Regions from separate parts of the Exiguobacterium sp. UBA5002 genome, predicted to be linked through region 4. Evidence: predicted binding sites of a transcription regulator. Region 4 holds the regulator's gene; each other region holds the start of a gene.
What was found. Region 4 encodes Rex, which represses fermentation and respiration genes when NADH is low (regulators of the CRP and FNR family bind a similar motif). Its sites were predicted from a motif close to TTGTGAAATATTTCACAA; they were not measured.
Positions count from the first base shown of each region.

Region 1: the regulator Rex is predicted to act here: its motif matches at 2,578-2,595, upstream of B4C70_RS13965 (cytochrome C oxidase subunit II).
Region 2: the regulator Rex is predicted to act here: its motif matches at 2,506-2,523, upstream of cydD (thiol reductant ABC exporter subunit CydD).
Region 3: the regulator Rex is predicted to act here: its motif matches at 2,712-2,729, upstream of B4C70_RS13730 (formate/nitrite transporter family protein).

Region 1 is NZ_DGYQ01000045.1:153,019-157,826, forward strand. It holds gene tagD (glycerol-3-phosphate cytidylyltransferase) at 1-347, shown strand, start outside; gene B4C70_RS13955 (CDP-glycerol glycerophosphotransferase family protein) at 400-1,554, shown strand; gene B4C70_RS13960 (Crp/Fnr family transcriptional regulator) at 1,712-2,425, shown strand; gene B4C70_RS13965 (cytochrome C oxidase subunit II) at 2,658-2,771, shown strand; gene B4C70_RS13970 (cytochrome c oxidase subunit II) at 2,784-3,254, shown strand; gene B4C70_RS13975 (b(o/a)3-type cytochrome-c oxidase subunit 1) at 3,256-4,808, shown strand, end outside.
Region 2 is NZ_DGYQ01000011.1:23,413-28,220, reverse strand. It holds gene cydC (thiol reductant ABC exporter subunit CydC) at 1-743, opposite strand, end outside; gene cydD (thiol reductant ABC exporter subunit CydD) at 740-2,470, opposite strand; gene B4C70_RS01840 (Rrf2 family transcriptional regulator) at 2,679-3,161, shown strand; partial or broken gene B4C70_RS01835 (nuclear transport factor 2 family protein) at 3,184-3,552, shown strand; gene B4C70_RS01830 (hypothetical protein) at 3,616-3,783, opposite strand; gene ypfJ (KPN_02809 family neutral zinc metallopeptidase) at 3,867-4,709, opposite strand.
Region 3 is NZ_DGYQ01000045.1:106,756-111,563, reverse strand. It holds gene murB (UDP-N-acetylmuramate dehydrogenase) at 1-21, shown strand, start outside; gene B4C70_RS13740 (aminopeptidase) at 76-1,299, opposite strand; gene B4C70_RS13735 (YkvA family protein) at 1,398-1,817, shown strand; gene B4C70_RS13730 (formate/nitrite transporter family protein) at 1,854-2,690, opposite strand; gene B4C70_RS13725 (hypothetical protein) at 2,875-3,477, opposite strand; gene B4C70_RS13720 (YitT family protein) at 3,614-4,480, shown strand; gene B4C70_RS13715 (CHASE3 domain-containing protein) at 4,674-4,808, shown strand, end outside.
Region 4 is NZ_DGYQ01000006.1:8,070-12,877, reverse strand. It holds gene B4C70_RS15180 (S8 family serine peptidase) at 1-586, opposite strand, end outside; tRNA gene B4C70_RS01330 (tRNA-Ala) at 1,415-1,490, opposite strand; gene tatC (twin-arginine translocase subunit TatC) at 1,595-2,374, opposite strand; gene B4C70_RS01320 (twin-arginine translocase TatA/TatE family subunit) at 2,382-2,579, opposite strand; gene B4C70_RS01315 (redox-sensing transcriptional repressor Rex) at 2,579-3,238, opposite strand; gene B4C70_RS01310 (ATP-binding cassette domain-containing protein) at 3,406-4,808, shown strand, end outside.

The DNA of each region.
Region 1 (4,808 bases), on a different contig from region 4:
GGGGTCATATCAACATCTTAAAACGCGCAAAAGCGATGGGAGACTATCTTATCGTTGCGATTTCAACGGACGAATTCAATCGTTTGAAACATAAGCAGTCCTACCATAATTTCGAGAATCGAAAGATGATTCTTGAAGCCATCCGTTATGTGGATGAAGTCATTCCGGAAAACAGCTGGGATCAAAAAGTAGAAGATGTGAAGAAGCATAACGTCGACCTCTTCGTCATGGGTGATGATTGGAAAGGCGAGTTCGATTTCTTAAAAGAGCATTGTGAAGTCGTTTACCTTAGCCGAACTGAGGGTATTTCTACGAGTCAGATTAAAACGGAATTAGCTTCGAAGTGATTGAAGAGGAGACCACACGACGACGTGCGGTCTTTCTTCGTAGAAGGGCAGGATGAAAGTGGTTAGAGAAGGAATCGTATGGGTCTATTTATTGTTGTTTCGTATTTGTTATGGTGTCTTTCGGTTGTTACCGCTTCGCCCCGTCACTTTATTTTGGATGACATACGGGGATAACGCAAAACCTGTTAATGATCGCTTGGCGCAGGAATTGCCAAATGAGAAACGGTATCTGGTATATGATCACCATTTCATGAAGCAGCCGGATTTATGGAAGTCAGACCGAATGCTTCGCTTTCGTCGATTACGGTTCGTCAGACTCGCATATTTACTTGCGACCTCCCGGACGGTTTTCGTCGATAATTATGTTGCGGAATTCAGTGTTGCTAAAACGCGACGTGGAACACGACGTATCCAGCTATGGCATGCCGGCGGAACGTTAAAGCAGTTTGGACTAACTTCTTCGAAAAGCCTGTTCGTATCGGAACGGATACGAAATCGGTTCCGACGTGTCTATCAGGAATATGGTGATTTCATCGTGCCGGGGATGCGTTGTGCGACACAATTCATGGCACCGCATGATTTAAAACGATCTCATTTTAAACCGTTCGGCATGCCACGGACGGATTATTGGTATGATGAGGTTCAGCGGGAACATCGGGCGCTTGATTTAAAAGAACGTTATGTAAAACCCGACCGCCGGATTCTATTGTATGCCCCGACTTACCGCGAATATAAAGGAACGGAAGATCACACGATTCAACAATTTGAACAACTGGCTAAAACAGGCTGGACGATTCTTGTTAAGTTACATCCGACGATCCGAGCGCTTTCGACCTATCGTTCCGCCCATATACATCTTGTGGATGACACGTATCAGATCAATGATTATTTGCTCATCACGGATGTTCTGGTGACCGACTATTCGTCGATTCCATTTGAAAGCTGTCTTCTTGAGGTTCCAACGTTCTTATACACACCGGACATCGATACATATCGACAACTACCAGGACTTGTCGATCAGTATCCAAAACCATTACCGGTGCGACAGACGGAGCAGATGGCGCAATTGATGGAGTGGATCGTGTCTGACGCGATACTTGAAGAGTGCCGTCAGCACATGCAAGAATTCCAAACAAGTTGGTATGATCACCCACCAGGTCAAGCAGTTGAACGAATCGTTCATCATTATTACGGAACAGGTATGTAATACTATATCTGACGATTGCTTTAGTTTTAGAAAGCGGTCGTCAGATACTTTTTCAAAAATAATGTGAAAAATTGAACAAAGTTTGACAATCTTTTGAAAATCCATTCTTTTGAACTGTGATGTTCTATACTAAAAGCAGAAGAAAAGGAGAGGAGAAATGGATATGCTGACTTGTGGAACGACTGAAGCGAATACATTCATCTTATCACCTGAGACAAGAACGTTACTAGAGAGCTTCATGACGGAAACGACGTTCAAAAAGGATTCCATCGTCTGTTGGGAAGGGGAAATGAACGACAAGTTGTTTTATGTGAAACAAGGAGGCGTCAAACTATCGAAGTTGACGAAAAAAGGCAGTCCATTACTGATGTTCTTATATTTCAAAGGGGATCTATTTGGTGAATTTGATGTAGGAGAAGCTTTTCCGAGTTCATACAGTATCGAGACGATGGAGGATAGTATCATCGGTTTCCTCTCAAAAGAAAAATTAGAGGAACTCATGAGAAAGGATGGTACTTTTGCGCTTGAGATCATGCGGTGGCAAGCATTGATGCGGAAACAGACGGAGACTAAATTGCGCGACTTGCTATTGTTCGGAAAACCGGGTGCGTTAGCTTCGACGTTACTTCGTCTCATCGCGATGGAAGGGGGACAAGTAGGAGAAACCTACCGTCTTGCAAAACGTCCATCCGATGGGGAGTTTGGTCAATTGATTGGCGCACCGCGTGAAACGGTCAATCGGATGTTCTCCCAGTGGAAAAAAGAAGGTGTCATTTCGATGACGCCAAAAGAAATCATCATTCATGATGCACAATATCTGCGTGATCTGTGTCATTGTGAAGGATGCCCAGCAGGTGTTTGTCGAATTTAATAGATAGTGTACAAACAATTCAAACGTGAAGCAGAATTTTCTGCCTCATGTATGGATTGTTTTTTTTGTAGATGAGTCGTGCCTCCTTCTCTTGTTCAGATGTGAACTTTTTGTGTGTTTTTAGAAAGAAAAGTGCGGATTCTTCACATTTGAAGTGATATATATCACAGTTTCCGAACTTGCTGAATTCTTACAATAAAGACAAGTTCAAAGCAGGAGAGGAGTAATCACCATGGACCAAAAATCAGAATCAAACCTCAAAGGAACATTTATTGCCGTCCTGATCGTAGCAGGTGTCATCATCGGGATGTGGAGTTCAATCTTTCTATTGTTCATATCACGTTAAGGGGGAATCACGATGCACATTCATCGTTTAGAAAAAATTTGGCTGATCTTCGGAGTAGCGATGCTAGCGGTCTTCTTGACCATCATCGGTGTATCCGCTTTTGCATCGGGCAATCAACCACCATCCGATGCGACATTGATTGATCCGACGAAAGTCGATCAGACGAAACCGTTTGATAAACCAGGACTAAAAAAGATTGATGATGACCGATACGAAGCGGTCATCGTTTCACAAGCTTTTCAGTTTACACCAAAAGATATGGTCATACCTAAAGGGGCGACAGTCGATTTTCTCGTGACATCGAAGGACGTCGTTCATGGATTTGAAATCGTTAAGACGAACGTCAACATGATGGTCGTTCCCGGACATATTAATTCGATTGAGTATACGTTCAAGAAAGCAGGCGAATATCTCGTCGTATGTAATGAATATTGTGGTAATGCCCATCATATGATGGCAACGAAAATCAAGGTGGTGGAATAAGATGAATGCCATTTCAAAAAAATTAAGACAGTTCGAGATGGAGCGTGGTCTGCCTGCTACCGTCATCGGAATTAAGGAAGCGAAGCTCGCTTTCGCACATGTTAGTTTTTCACTTGTCGCCTTATTGATTGGTGGTTTATGTGGATTGTTGCAAACGATGGTGCGGACAGGTGTCATTCCAGAAATTGCTGGAGTCGGCTACTATGAGCTTCTCACTGCCCACGGGTTAATGCTTGCAATCGTCTTTACGACGTTATTCATTTTCGGATTATTGTTCTCATTTTTAGGTCAATCGTTCGGACGATTCGAAGAGTTTCCGCGACGTCTCGGATGGGTCGGATTCTGGTTCATGATTCTTGGTGTCGTCCTCGTCACGTGGATGGTGCTTGCAGGAGAAGCTTCCGTCCTCTATACATTCTATGCACCACTCAAGGCACATCCAGTATTTTATATTGGACTCGTCATCTTCGTCGTCGGAACGTGGATTGCTTCTGGTGCCATGTTCCGTATGTATGCTGATTATAAACGGGAACACCCTGGCGTTCATCCACCACTTCAAGCATACATGAGTATTATGACTGCCTTATTATGGGTGGTTGCGACACTCGGCGTAGCAGCGACGATTCTCTTTCAACTCCTTCCTTTATCTCTTGGTTGGACAGATAAGGTCGGGATCGAGCTATCCCGAACGCTATTTTGGTACTTTGGTCATCCACTCGTCTATTTTTGGTTATTACCTGCTTATATCGTTTGGTATACGGTCATTCCGAAAATCGTTGGTGGGAAGATTTTTTCTGACGCGTTAGCGCGAATGTCATTTTTATTGTTCTTACTTTTTTCATTCCCAGTTGGTTTTCACCATCAATTGTTAGAGCCGGGGATTTCTGCATTTTGGAAGTATGTCCAAGTCGTTTTGACATTCCTCGTCATCATCCCATCATTGATGACTGCCTTCTCGATGTTTGCGACATTCGAGCTAGCGGGTCGCCGTAAGGGAGCAACTGGCATATTTGGTTGGGTGAAGAAAATGCCATATCGCGACGTCCGGTTCCTTGCACCGTTCATCGGGATGTTGTTCTTCATTCCAGCAGGTGCAGGTGGTGTCATTAATGCATCGCATCAGCTGAACATCATCGTTCACAACACATTGTGGGTTACGGGACACTTTCATATCACGGTCGGTGCCGCCGTCGCACTGACGTTCTTCGGAACAGCCTACTGGCTTGTCCCGCTCTTACGTGGTCGAACGTTAACAGCAGCAATGAATCGTCTTGGACTTATTCAAACGGCTGCCTGGACGATCGGAATGCTCTTCATGTCGACTGCGATGCACATCTCAGGATTACTCGGTAATCCACGACGGACGGGACCAGCCACCTACTTCAAGGATTCAATCGTCGCTGACTGGATTCCATATCATGTCGCAATGGCGATCGGCGGAACGATTTTATTCATCTCGATTCTGCTATTCCTCTATGCGATGTTCCAACTTGCATTCCGAGCGCCAAAAGGAACGGAAGAATTTCCGATTGCTGAAACGGAAGAAGAGGCGAT
Region 2 (4,808 bases), on a different contig from region 4:
GTATTCAAGGCCAAGTTCGAGACGGCATGTAGCCCATTACGTTTTTCTTCCTCGACATACCGTTTCGCGACGGCATTCAAGTCCTGTTCTTTTTGATCAAGTTGCTGGTAAATCTTTAAGTCACGATAGCCCTGGAACAGCTCTGTCACTTCTGTTGAAAGATCACCACGGCGGACACGAACCGAACGTGCGAAACGTTGTTCGCGGTACGCGAACCAACCTGGAATCAAGAAACCGGTCAGAATCAAACCAAGTAATAGAATCCCGGCAATCGTCCACGAGAAGAAACTGACGAAAAAGATCGTACAGAAGAAGACAAGCAACAAGACAATCGGTGGATAGAGAACACGTAAAAACGTATTTTGCAGACTCTCGACGTCCCCGACGATCCGGGCAAGTAAATCCCCACTCCGGTATTTGCCGAAAATTCCTGGCGCGAGCGGCTCGAGTCTCCGGTAGAACGACGTCCGGATATCACTGAGGATTGTAAACGTCGCCCGGTGCGAATAATAACGTTCCGCATATCGACTGGCGGCACGTGTCAGACTCGAGATTTTTTGTAGCGCAATCAGGACGGCAAGTGTTTGAATCGGTGGCAATAAGGCTGCCTTTGAAATCAGGTAACCACTTGCTGCGAATAACCCGACCGCCGTCACTCCAGCGAGGACACCGAAGAAAATCGACCAGGCGATATCGCGTTTTTGATGCACCATCAATCGAAAGACTCCTAATAGTTCCTTCATCGTGTTTCCTCCCCTCTCTGGACGCTACGCATCCGGGCATACTCCGAATCACGTCCAAGCAGTTCATCGTGCGTACCACAATCGACGATTCGTCCGCCGTCGAGGACGACGATTTGATCTGAGCGCTCGATCGTATGCAGGCGGTGTGCGACAGTGATGACTGTCGCTGTTTGTCCAAGCTGTTCGATCGCTTGTTGGAGCAGTCGCTCCGTTTTGACGTCGAGTCCTGTCGTCGGTTCATCAAAGACGATGACGTTCGGTCGTTTCAAGAACGCTCGTGCCAACGCAACGCGCTGTTTCTCGCCACCTGATAGACCACGTCCGCCTTCTCCAATTACTGTGTCAATCCCTTCAGGTAACGTCGCAATCAACTCCTCGAGTCCTGCTGCCTGTGCCGCCTCAAAGATTTCTTCCGGCGTTGCTTGACGGAGTTCACCGATCGCAATGTTTTCTGCCAGCGTTCCGGCATACAGATACGGATGCTGCGAGATGTAGCTCAACTGACGGAACCAACTCGCTTCCTCCACCTGACTGCGATTAATCCCGTCAAGCAGAATCCGTCCTTCTTTTGGATCCGCGAGTCCGGCAATCAACTGCAAGACAGTCGACTTACCGGCACCACTGCGACCGATCAACGCCACCTTTTGATACGGTTCAATCGCAAGTGTCACGTCTTGTAAGGCAAAGCGTCCTTCTTGATACGTAAAATCAACTTCATCCAAGACGATTCGTGGTGGACGGTTCATCGAAAGTTCTGATTGACCGAAGGCAACAGGACGATCGTCTGCTGTTAGTTCGGCTGCGATTTGTTTCGCTGCCGCGACACTACCGCGTCCCGTATGGAAGGCAGCTCCCATCTCTTTTAAGGCAAGATAGTATTCTGGTGCCAACACGAGCATCAAGAACGCCGGGATGAAGGTAATGCTTTGGAACAAAATCAAGCGCAGACTGACTTCAAGTGCAATCATTCCCATGCTGAGCATCGATATGAACTCAAGCATCAGCGACGATAAGAAGGCGAGCTTCAAAACCGTTAACGTCGCATCACGGAAATCAAGACTGCTTTTTTCGATGACATCACGTTGTCGTTTCGCACGACCAAATAACTTCAAGGTCGTCAGTCCTTGCAACGTATCAAGGAACGTTCCCGAGAATGCCGTCATCTTCTCGAGTTGAGCATCGGCCCGCTTTTGCGTCATGATGCCGATGATGATGTAGAACAACGGAATGAACGGTGCCGTAATCATCATGACGAGACCGGTGATCCAGTCATAGCTGAATGCCGCGATCAAGACCATCAAGGGAACAATCGTCGTCTGGACTACTTTCGGCAAGTACTGACTGTAGTAGCTGTCCATCTCGTCTACAGCGTCGAGCAAGACACTGACCTTCTTTCCCGCTTGCCCTTGTAGCATCATCTCGACCGAACGACCCGTGTATTTCGCAACGAGCGCTTCCCGAAGCGCCTGCTTCATGTGTGCCGATAACGTCGTACCGAGACGACCGTTCCAATACGTCACGGCGACCCGGAGCAACAGCATCCCGAGGACGACAAGTAGTAACGGAATGACAGCTTCAAACGGTTGTTCTTTCAAGAAAATCCGATCGACCGTCAACACGATACCGTATGATTGACCGACGACCGCGACCCCCATCAGGAAAGCTGCCATGATGAATTGAATGAGAATAATGCGTGGAATCTGGACGATTCCTTTTAATGGATTCATATACAAACGTCCTTTCACGAAGTGTGAACGACTTTTAGTGAATATTTTCACATATCGTACATTTAGTATATCGAATCTGGAACGGGGATGCCATGCAGATGCTGTCGAAAAGGTGTGACGGTTTTGTGAGAGCATAAAACTCGACAATCCTTTCGAATGAAACTATTATGGATATATATTATCCACGTTTAACGAAAGGAGTCTTTCTATGCAAATGAAAACCGGGGTCGAGCAATCCGTTTATGCGATGTTGCTCTTAACCTTCCTGCCGGAGCGCGCCGTTTTGTCCGGTGAATTCATCAGCCAGCAACTCGGTGCTTCACCGACCTATTTCCAAAAGCTCTTACGAAAACTCGTTCAGGCGGATCTGTTGTATTCCGTACCGGGTGTCAAAGGGGGCTTTCGCTTGCGACGTCCGGCAGACGAAATTCAAATCTTCGATGTCTATCAAGCCATTGAGGGCAAACAGACATTGTACGCGTCAAGTGGTGTCTTTGAAGATTTGATGGGGATTCAGGAACAGGAGATCGGTCTGCTCTCGAATCTGATGACAGAGGCAGAAGATGCGTGGCAATCGACGTTGAAGCGCGAATCAATCGGCTCGATCCGTCAAGCAATTGACGCCTCCTGTCCACCGAAACATTTAGAACGGTTGCATGCGTTAATCACAGACCGGATGATGACACTTTAATGAACAGAAAGAGGTTTTTACTATGGTATTGAATCGTTATTTTGACTTATTCGACGCGTCACGCACGGACGCACAAGCTTTTGAGGATCTCGTTTCCTTATTCACGACAGACATCACGTTCGTTCTGAACGGACAACCAAAGCATGGCATCGACGCCTGGAAACAGTTCGTCCGTCATGTGTTTACAGCGAATCAAGACATTAAGCACATGTATGCGGGCTAGGAAGAAACAACACCAGGAACGTATGAAACACGCTGGGCAGTTTGCGGAAAACGGGCAGACGGTAGTGTCTTCACGCAAGACGGAAAAGATATCGCACGTCTCGATGAAAACGGACGGATCGCTTACCTGGAGAACGTTCCAGATGATCCGACGATGTTCCGTTCATAAGGTAAGTTCATATCAGCAAAAAACTGTGTCCCGCTTTTAAGCAGAACACAGTTTTTTTGATTTCTAACGTTTGATTACGAGTCGCTTCAGCAAGTAGCCCGTGATGACGAGTAACGACGCAATCGCGATATAGACCATGTAGACCAACAAGTTTGGCGCAAATCGTGACACGATGTACGTCAATACGACGACAGCCGTATACAGCAACAAAAATAGACTGATGTGCTTCAACTTCGACACTCCCCTTTGAATCCTTCTCTCTTCTTTACGGAAACGACTGGAAAATGTTTCAAAAGGTATGTCTTTACTTCGTTTTATAGATTCTTCGCTTTGAATGTGTCTCCACCTTCGATCGTGCCGTTATCAAAGCCTTTTTGGAACCAACGCTCTCGTTGCGCCGATGTGCCGTGAGTGAAACTTTCCGGTACGACATATCCTTGTCCTTTCTCTTGTAACGTATCGTCCCCAACAGCATTGGCTGCTGTCAACGCTTCTTCAAGATCGCCTTCTTCGAGCAAGTTTTCTCCTTGCGCGTGATGCGCCCAGACGCCGGCATAATAATCTGCCTGTAGCTCGAATCGAACGAGGTATTTATTGAACTTCTCCTCACTCATTTGCTTTCGAAGTGGCATGATCTCATCCGATTTTCCGAGTAACGTCTGGACATGATGCCCGACTTCATGCGCAATGACATACGCCATCGCAAAATCGCCCGGTGCTCCGTATTTCGTCTGCAGTTCATCATAAAAGCTTAAATCAATGTATAATTTCTGATCACCGGGACAGTAAAAGGGACCGACGGACTTCCCTGCTTGTCCGCAAGCCGAACTAACTTGATCCGTATATAAGACGAGTGTCGGTTTTTTATAGGTCTTACCATCTTCTTTAAATTCTTTCGTCCAGACTCGTTCCGTATCGGCCAAGACGACGGAGACGAAGTCCGCTGCTTCTTTTTCCTGCGCTGTTTCCTCATACGTCGTATTTTGCTGATCCCCACCGGTTAAGTCTCCGAGTAGTTCAGTTGGATTACCACCCATCAAAGTGATGACGATCAGCAGGATGATCCCGACACCACCGCCGATACCGGCGATTCCTTTCCCACCCATTCCCCGCCGGTCCTCGACGTTCGAACTCCGTTCTCTTCCCTTCCATTTCATGCGTTTTCCTCCTACCTGTTTCGTTATTGTTCTTTACCCAAAAGCTTTTATACGTAACGCTTCAGGACATCATAGATGAAACAGAAGTCATTTGATTTG
Region 3 (4,808 bases), on a different contig from region 4:
ATCATCGGTGAAGAAGCATAATCCATCATTTTACTAAAAAGGTGAGCTCCGTTTCGGACTCACCTTTTTGTTCATTTAGATTGACCAGTTTCCGTCACGCATGACTGATTCACGCGTTCCGTCTGCAAGTTCTCCTTCAATCGATAGATCCGCTGATCCAATCATGAAGTCGACATGCGTCATCGAGTCGTTCGCGCCTTGTGCTTCTAATTCTTCTGCTGAAAGGCTTGGACCATTTTCGAGACACGTCGAGTACGCACGACCAATCGCTAAGTGGCACGAAGCATTTTCATCAAACAATGTATTATAGAATAGGATACCCGAGTCAGAAATCGGCGAACGGTGCGGCACGAGCGCAACTTCTCCGAGATAACGTGCACCTTCATCAAGTGAAATCAAGTCATCTAATGCTTCTTGACCCTGTTTCGCTTCCGCTTTAACGATTTTTCCGTTCTCGAACCAGAGTGTGAACTCATCAATCAAGTTCCCACTATAGCTAAGCGGTTTTGTGCTCGAGACGTGTCCGTTGACACCTGTCTTTTTTGGTAACGTGAACACTTCTTCTGTCGGCAGATTCGCGATGAAATCAACACCATCTGCATTCGGACCACCGCCACCTAACCAAACATGACGTTCTGGTAATTCGATTGATAATTCTGTTCCTGGAGCTGTGTAGTGCAATGTTTTGTATTTCTTCTCTGTCAGGAATTTTGCTTTTGAACGCAGATTATGATCATGATCCGCCCATGCAGCGACCGGATCCGCTTGATCGGCACGTGTAGCCTTTAAAATAGCTGACCAGAGCTCTTCAACAGCATTCTCTGAATCAGGGAATACTTTCTTCGCCCAGCTTTCAGAAGGTGCTGCTACGACACACCAGCTGACATTGTCACTCATGACGAACTTCCGCCAATTAGCAAGAGCGACACCGGCTGCTTTATTCGCACGTGCGATTCGGCTCGAGTCCACGCCATTCAATAAATCTGGATCTTCACTGACGACTGATAAGAACGCAGTCTTTTCTTCTGCCAGTTGGTCGTAACGTGCTTTTAACCAATCCGGGAACGTATCAAACGACTCTTCCGGTGCATCGAAATAACGGATTTTCGTCATCTCATCATCTGACCATTGTACATATACTTGCGTAGCTCCTACTTCGTAGGCGACACGCGTGATTTCACGAACGAGCGGCAAATTTTCGATTCCTGCACGCACCTCGAGTTGTTGTCCTGGTTGTAGATTAATTCCCGTACGCACGGCTAAAGACGCGTATTGTTGTAATTCTGCTTGTGTCGGCATTATGTAATCCCCTTTCTTGTATCTTTATTTTCACGAAATAGTTGCAATTTTGCAAGAAATAAGGCGAAACTAGAAAGAGAAGAGAAGGAGGCATCACCATGGAATTCACACCCGGCGATTTTAAATCGGCCTATACGTATTTTCACCGACAGGCACTCGACCTCGTTGGTGATGAAAAAGCACAGCAAGAATTGTTAGTTCGAGCAGAAATCGGACTTGCGCACTTGACGCAAGATATCGCGTCTACAGAAAGCTCGGACATCGAACGCGAGGCAGAACTCGTCCTTTATTTTCAATTAAAACAACTGCTTGAAATGCTTCGTGCTCTCTATCAGAAAAAATTCGAAATGCATGCGGAGCAGGAACAATTGTTATTGACGGCCGTTCTGTACTTCACGTCTCCTGTTGACGCCTTACCGGACGATAACGTCCTCGGGCTCTTCGATGATGCACAAATCGTCGAAACGATTTATGAAGAACTGGCTGCAGACGTCGATCGCTTTCAACATATGGAATGAATGAAAAAAGCAGCTGTCGCGACAGCTGCTTTTTGATTACGCATTTTGTTTCGAAGCAATATGAACAGGTGTCGTGGATTGACGTGATTCATCTACTTCTAATTTTTCTTTATTCAGCCACGTATAGATCATTCCCATGAAGACTGCTCCACCAATGATGTTACCGGCTAAAGCTGGCAACAGGTTATGCATCGCTCCGGCAAATGTGATCGTATCCGGATGTGGTACGACTAACGCAATGGAGAACAGTGCCATATTGGCGATGACGTGATCAAATCCAGAAGCAAAGAATACTGCGACGAGTACCATCATCATCATGATCTGCGCCAACTCATTCTTCATGTTCTTTGGAATGAAAATCGCTAAACAGACCATCCAGTTACAGAAGATAGCACGTGTGAAGATTTCCCACGTCGTATGGTGGATCTTCGTTTCTGAGACAGAAAATAACCAGTTGTTCATACCAAGCTCTTGGATGATTCCTGTTTGAGAAAAGAGTAGCGCAAACGCCAATCCGCCAAGTCCATTTCCGATCAGACAGATCAACCAGACCTTCATCGTATCCATCTTCGTCGTATAGCCGCGCATCGTCGCCGTCGTGAAATACATCGTATTCCCTGTGAATAGCTCTGCCCCACCATAAACGATCAGGACGAGTGCCACTCCGAAGGTCAGTCCACCGACAAGTGTCGCAACAGGTGACTCCGCCATATATAGACCGTTAATTGCTTTTAAAGTAAAAATGATTGCAAATCCAATGAAAATTCCCGCTAACATGGCACGAACTAAGTACTCGAGAGGACGCATTTGTAGCATGCGCGTCGACTTGATTGCTTTATTCCGTAATCCTTCTAATGCTTCTACCTCGTTCATCGTAGAAACCTCTCTTTCTTTTTGTTCAACACTTCACAATGTTTGTTCATTTATTATCATACTTCCATCTTAAAAGATGTTCAAGTATTGAATAGACCTGTTTTATCGTTTTTATAAAAGAACGAGATGTAAACGATATCATTTTGTCGAGATTGTGAAAAATGCCTTTTCTTGCTTTATACAATTAATTAGTTTGGATCTGTAGTCGTGATGCGAAGCGTTCAAAGAAAGTATTTCGCCTTGATGCATCGAGCACATAACCATCAATGACGACCCGATTAAAGCGTCTAGAAGAGGAAGTAGCTCGTTCGATATCGGTCGGAGTGTAGGCGTCGAATGTTTTCCGGTCCATCGTAAAATCTGCACCTGAATACGGATCCGTATAGTGAATTTCAAGATCGGTCAAATCAGGAATCGTTGAAAATAAAACAAGCGTATGATGCATCAGCACTTTAGATAACCGAGCTTTCAAAAAATCCTGATTCACTTGTAGTGTCCCAGTATCGGTACCAATCCAAGCTTGTCGCTCTTTTCCTGTCACTTCATAGGCAAGACGTAACGATTCTCCTTCGACATCTACCTGTTTTAATTCTGATGAGAACGGAAGTTGTTCGGCTAATTGACGAACCGCTACCGTATTCATCATCGAGGCACCTACTTGTCTCGCTACAAGATCACCATCATGCCAAATGGATGATTGATTTTTTTCATTGGGTTGTTCGAAAATACGAATTCCAACCAGTACTCCTAAACAGATACAACCAAGAATCCATAACATTTTCTTCATTTTCATCACCTTCCTAAAAAAACGTACCCTTTTTCATCTTTTTTCATAAGAAGGGTTGAAATTTTATGCATATGAGCGTACTCTTGCAGGCAGATACTCACAGAAGGAGGAGCATGAGGTCACTCATCATATTGCCATGACTACAACACACCCACAGAAAAAGAGAGTTGAAAAAATCAGTTTCTTAATCATTGGTACGTTGCTGTATTCCCTTTACATCAGCTTACTACTATCTCCAAATGATATCGGATCAGGCGGTATCATGGGGATCACACTCATTATTCAAGAGCTTTTCCACACGCCAATCGGATTAACGCAATTGCTCTTAAACATTCCCCTCTTCCTTTTAGGTTTCCGTTTCCTACGCAAACGATTCATGTTCTTATCTGGAATTATCGTCATTGCTTCTTCCTTTTTAATTGACTGGATTCCGACTCAAATCGTTCCGGAATCTCTAAATGATCCACTCGTCGCTTCCATCTTTGCTGGTCTAGTCTCTGGTCTTGCAATGGCATTGATCTTCTTCGGTGGTGCTTCAACTGGAGGGCTTGATATTCTTGGAAAGTTTTTCTTTGCTCGTTTTCATAACTGGCCACTTCCTCGTATATTTCTGATGCAAGATCTTGTCATCTACATCCTTGTATGGTGGGTATTTGATCTTAAACACGTTATGTATGCTCTCATCATGAGCTTTGTTCGTGCCAAAGCCCTTCAGACGGTTTACAGTTTCTATTCTGCTTCTAAGCAATGTATCATCATTTGTGAGAAAGCAGATGAAATCAATGAAGTCATTACAAAAGAACTCGGTCGTGGTGTCACGATTCTCGATGCACGTGGAGGATATTCCAACCGAACGAAAAAAATGGTCTATGTCGTCGTTCAAAATAATGAAATCGTCCGTTTGCAAGAAATCGTCTCTTCTGTCGAACCGAATGCATTCGTTACATTCTCGGAAATCCACACTGTCTTCGGCAATTACAAGGAACATTCGTATTCGTTTTAACACCAAGCGCAGCTTAGCTGTGCTTTTTTCATCTTCTTAAAACAGCTTCTCGTATTTCATCATCTTTCCTGCTTTTTTATGAGTATTATTCACTTTTTCGATCATTATCCCTATTCAAAAATTAGACAGGCTTCACTTTTTTTACGATAGTAGTTAAGCTTATGACATGTCTTTTATTTAAAGGAATGATTGCATGCACTCTCTTTGGCGTCAGCGTATTCTGCTGATTTTCTTGGTCAGCTTATTCGCCTCTATCCCGATCATCTATGCGTTATCCGGTTATCGGACGATTGCAACGATGACCGAGCAAATGAAGGATCATGATATC
Region 4 (4,808 bases):
TATTTTCGAGTGACGCGACTTGGAGCGCCTGGCTCGTCAATCCTGGTGCACCAACGACACCGATATCCGGGTTTGCTGTATATGGATTACCCGCACCATGACCTGCAAACGCCGAGTTACCAGCAGAGATCGCACACAAGATACCGTTGTTCATCGCGTTGACGATTGCGCGTTGTTCTGGAGCATCTGAATTGACGAACGATGCCGTCGAACCGAGACTCATGTTGATGACATCGGCTCCGAGTGCAATCGCATCATCGATCGCTTTAATGTAGATATCGCTGAATGTCGATGGCATTCCTGGATCGTTTCCGAAGACTTTCATCGCGAGGAGCTGTGTTTCCGGCGCGACCCCTTTGATACCACCGTTTGCTTCATCGCCGTTTGCTCCGACCGTACCTGCGACGTGCATCCCGTGCATCGATGCCCCCGCACCTAAGTCACGGATTTCGCTGTCGTGATCGGCATAGTTATAGCCGTACGGTACTTTTTCCGTGAAATACTTTCCTTTTAAACCTTTTGTTTCTTTCGCACTCTCGACCTTCGAAGAGGTTAAATCCACCTTTGTCTCTGGACTCAAGACCATGTCTTTGTGCGATGGATCAATCCCCGTATCGATGACCGCGACGACGGTTCCTTCCCCTTTAAAGCCATAGTCCTGCCACGTTTCCTTCGCATTGACCATGTCCTTGCTGTACAGCATGTCTGGCTTGGCACCTTTATCGACGGTTGGGCGCGCATATTCGTGCGCGATATGTACACTTTTGACTCCTTCGAGTTGTTTGATATCTTCGATGTCACCGAACTTCACTTCACCACTGAATCCATTGATGACGGTTGTGAAGCTTTCTTTATATGTAACAGGAATCGCCTTTTTAGCGATAGCTGACTTGACTGATTTTTGGACGCTGACGAGTCGATCCTTGATCGATTCCTTTTCGGCATTGCTCAATGTGCTATACCGCTTGTTTTGAGATTGGGCGATTTGAATCGCCGGTTTTTGTTCCATCTCGATGACGACTCGGACTTTATCCGATTGTTTGTAGTTCTTTTCTTGTCCCGATTTCTTCAGTGAGAGCGCCTGCGGTTTTTGACCCGTCGCTTTGTCTTGTGAGGACAGTGCACCTTGCGCACTGACTAGATTGGAAGACGTCATTAAGACGGCTGCCATAAGTGCAATCTTCTTCTTCATGCGTTCGTTTCCCCTTTTCTGTAAAACCATAGTAGTAATACTAATAAAACAGTTTAACGAAAATTCTGTATTTTTAGTTTAATGAAGTTAATGGAAATAAACAATTTATATTTGTCTATTTTTTTAATTTTTTTCTTTTTGGTGACATTTTATATTTGGAAGGAATTTAACTGGGAACATAAAAAAACTCCTCGAGCACTCGAGGAGTTGAACGTATGAACTTGGTGGAGACTATCGGGATCGAACCGACGACCTTTTGGCTGCCAGCCAAACGCTCTCCCAGCTGAGCTAAGCCCCCATGAATTATCTTTAGTATACGCATCGCTAACTGCTTTATCAATATAAACATAACGCTTTCATAAAAAAGAATTCCTCCCGAAATGGCTGGAAGGAATTCACGATTCATTTATTCAATTCACGCATCAAATCCGCCTGTCGTTCAAGCTCTGCCTGTTGCTCGAGGATCAAGACCTTTTTATACGTCCGCGCGGAAATCAAGATACTGATTTCATAGAGAACGAACAACGGCACTGAGATCATCAAGTGTGACGTCACGTCCGGCGGTGCGATCAATGCCGCAACGACGAACAGCGCGAAATACGCATATTTTCGATTCTTTCGCATGAAATATGGCGTCACAAGACCAAGACGTGTCAGGAACATCGTCACGACCGGCAATTGGAAGAGAAGACCAAACGGCATCGTCAACCGGATCAAGAAACTGAAGTAGTTTTCGACCCCGATGACTTGCTCGATCCCCAATTCTTTCCCGAGATCCGTTGAGACTTCGAGCAAGAAGGGAAGCAACCAGAAATACGAGAAGGCTACACCAGCCAAAAATAGAAAGAAGATGACTGGAATATATGTCAGTGTTGCTTTTTGTTCCTTTTCATAAAGCCCTGGTCGGACGAATGCCCACAGTTGATACATCCAGAACGGTGACGCTAAAATCAGCGCGATGATGAACGCAAGATTCAAATACAACATTAAAGGATCGGCGACGTTGAAGGCATTTAATCCGATACCGAGCTCTTTTAAGTCCGCTTGCAGAAAACGGACGAGCGGTCGGACGAGCGGAAATGCGACAGCGAACAGGACGACGACGATGAGGAGCGACCAGACAATCCGCTTACGCAGTTCGTCTAGGTGCGACGTCATGCTTTGTTCTTGATCAACCGTCATGATTCAATCACTTCTCTTTCGGTTCGTCCTTTTTATCGTCGTCCATGATGCCGTTCGTGGCATTCTTGAACTCTTTCAATGTTTGACCGGCAGCACGACCGAATTCCGGTAACTTCTTCGGTCCGAAGATGATCAACGCGACGACAGCAATTAATCCGATACTCGCAGGTCCGATACCTAACGTGAGCGGGATAAGGTTTTCCATTATGATTTCACTCCTTCAGCTGATTGCGAATAATGCTTCATGAAATAAACTAACGACTGCAACTCGATCGATAAATCGATGTGATGAACCCGAACGCTCGCTGGCACGTTCAACCGTGCAGGCGTGAAGTTCAGAATGCCTGTCACACCATACTCGACTAACTCATCCGCTACTGACTGTGCGAACTGGGATGGAACCGTCAAGATGGCGACATCGACCTGATTCGCTTCGATTTGTTCTTTCATGTCCGAAACATGATAGATTGGAACGTCATGCGTCGTTGTTCCGACCTTCTCTTCGTCCGCATCAAACGCAACGACTATCCGAGTACTATTATTCTTTAAAAAGTTATAATTTGCAAACGCTGTTCCGAGATGACCGACCCCGATCAAGGCAACATTCGTCACCTCATCTTGATTCAAGGTTTTCCGGAAAAACGTTAAGAGATGTTGAACGTTATATCCATACCCCTTCTTCCCTAGTGCCCCAAAGTAGGAAAAGTCGCGACGAATCGTTGCTGAATCAACCTTCACCGCCTCGCTTAACTCAGCAGAAGAGACGCGGAGCTTGCCTGAATTGTATAAACTTTGGATGAAGCGATAATATAGCGGCAACCGTTTTGCTGTCGCTTGTGGAATTTTTGTGTCTGGTCCATTCATCCTGCAGTTCCCCCTTCGGCCACATCCATCGTGGCACCCAAATCTTTGCAAAAAGCTTTCTACTCTCCTTGATTGTAAACCACTTCACATAGAGTCACAAATAATATATTCCGCAGGACCTCGCGCTTTTGTTCGTGATAGACTAAAGGGTGGAAGGATGGATGGAAATGATACTCTTACAAGTCAACCAACTCTCGAAATCATTCGGCGTCGAGCCGATTTTAGAAAATATCAAATTGGAAGTACAGGAGCGCGACCGAATTGCGCTCGTCGGTCGAAATGGTGCCGGTAAATCAACCTTGCTCAAAATCATCGCTGGTGAACTCAGTCATGACTCGGGCGATATCATGAAAGGTAAAGATGTCAAAATCGGCTATCTCGCGCAAGACAGTGGTCTCGAATCGAATGAGACGATCTGGAACGAGATGCTGACCGTTTTTGAACATCTGCAAGAACAAGAACGGACACTGCGCCGGATGGAAATCGAGATGGGCATGGAGCACATCTTGAACGACCCGGTCGCTTACGATCGACTCCTGAAGACGTACGATCAAGCGCAACATGACTTCTCAGAAGCAGGTGGTTATCAGTTTGAAGCGAATATTCGCTCCGTCCTGCACGGCATGCGCTTTTATCCAGACGATTACTCACGCCGGATCCAGACATTGTCCGGAGGTCAACGGACACGGCTCGCCTTAGCGAAGATGCTCCTGCAAGCACCAGAGCTTCTCATTCTCGATGAACCGACGAACCATCTGGATATCGATACGCTCGCTTGGCTTGAAAGTTACCTCGGTGGTTATCGTGGTGCCGTTCTGATCGTCTCGCACGATCGGTACTTCCTCGATCAAGTCGTCAATGTCGTCTATGAGCTCTCTCGTAATGTCTGTCGTAAGTTCACTGGGAACTATACGAAGTACCTCGAGCAAAAAGCGGCATTGTACGATCAAGAAATGAAACAGTTCGAACAGCAGCAAGAAGAAATCGCGAAGATGCAGGATTTCATTCAACGAAACATCGCTCGGGCGACAACGACAAAGCGTGCTCAAAGCGTTCGAAAACGGCTCGAGAAGGTCGACCGGCTCGACCGACCAGATGGAGATGAACGCAGTACGGTCCTCTCCTTCCCAATCGAAAAACAGAGCGGGAATGACGTTCTTCAAGTCAATCAATTGGCAATCGGTTACGAAGAAGCTGTCTCAAAAGACATCACGTTCCGCTTGCAACGCGGCGAATCACTGGCACTCGTCGGACCGAACGGAATCGGGAAGTCGACGCTCTTAAAAGTCCTCGTCGGTCGTTTACGTCCTCTCTTCGGTGATTTCCGTTTCGGCACCGGTGTCTCGATCGGGTATTACGATCAAGAGCAAGCGGAACTCAATGACCGGAACCGTGTCATCGATGAGATTTGGAACGAATGGCCACTGATGCGCGAACAAGAAGTCCGTTCTGTGCTCGGACAATTCCTGTTCAGCGGCGACGATGTCTTCAAAATCGTTCAAGAATTGTCTGGTGGCGAACGCGGACGTCTCGCGCTCGCAAAACTGAAACTCCGGAAGACGAACGTCCT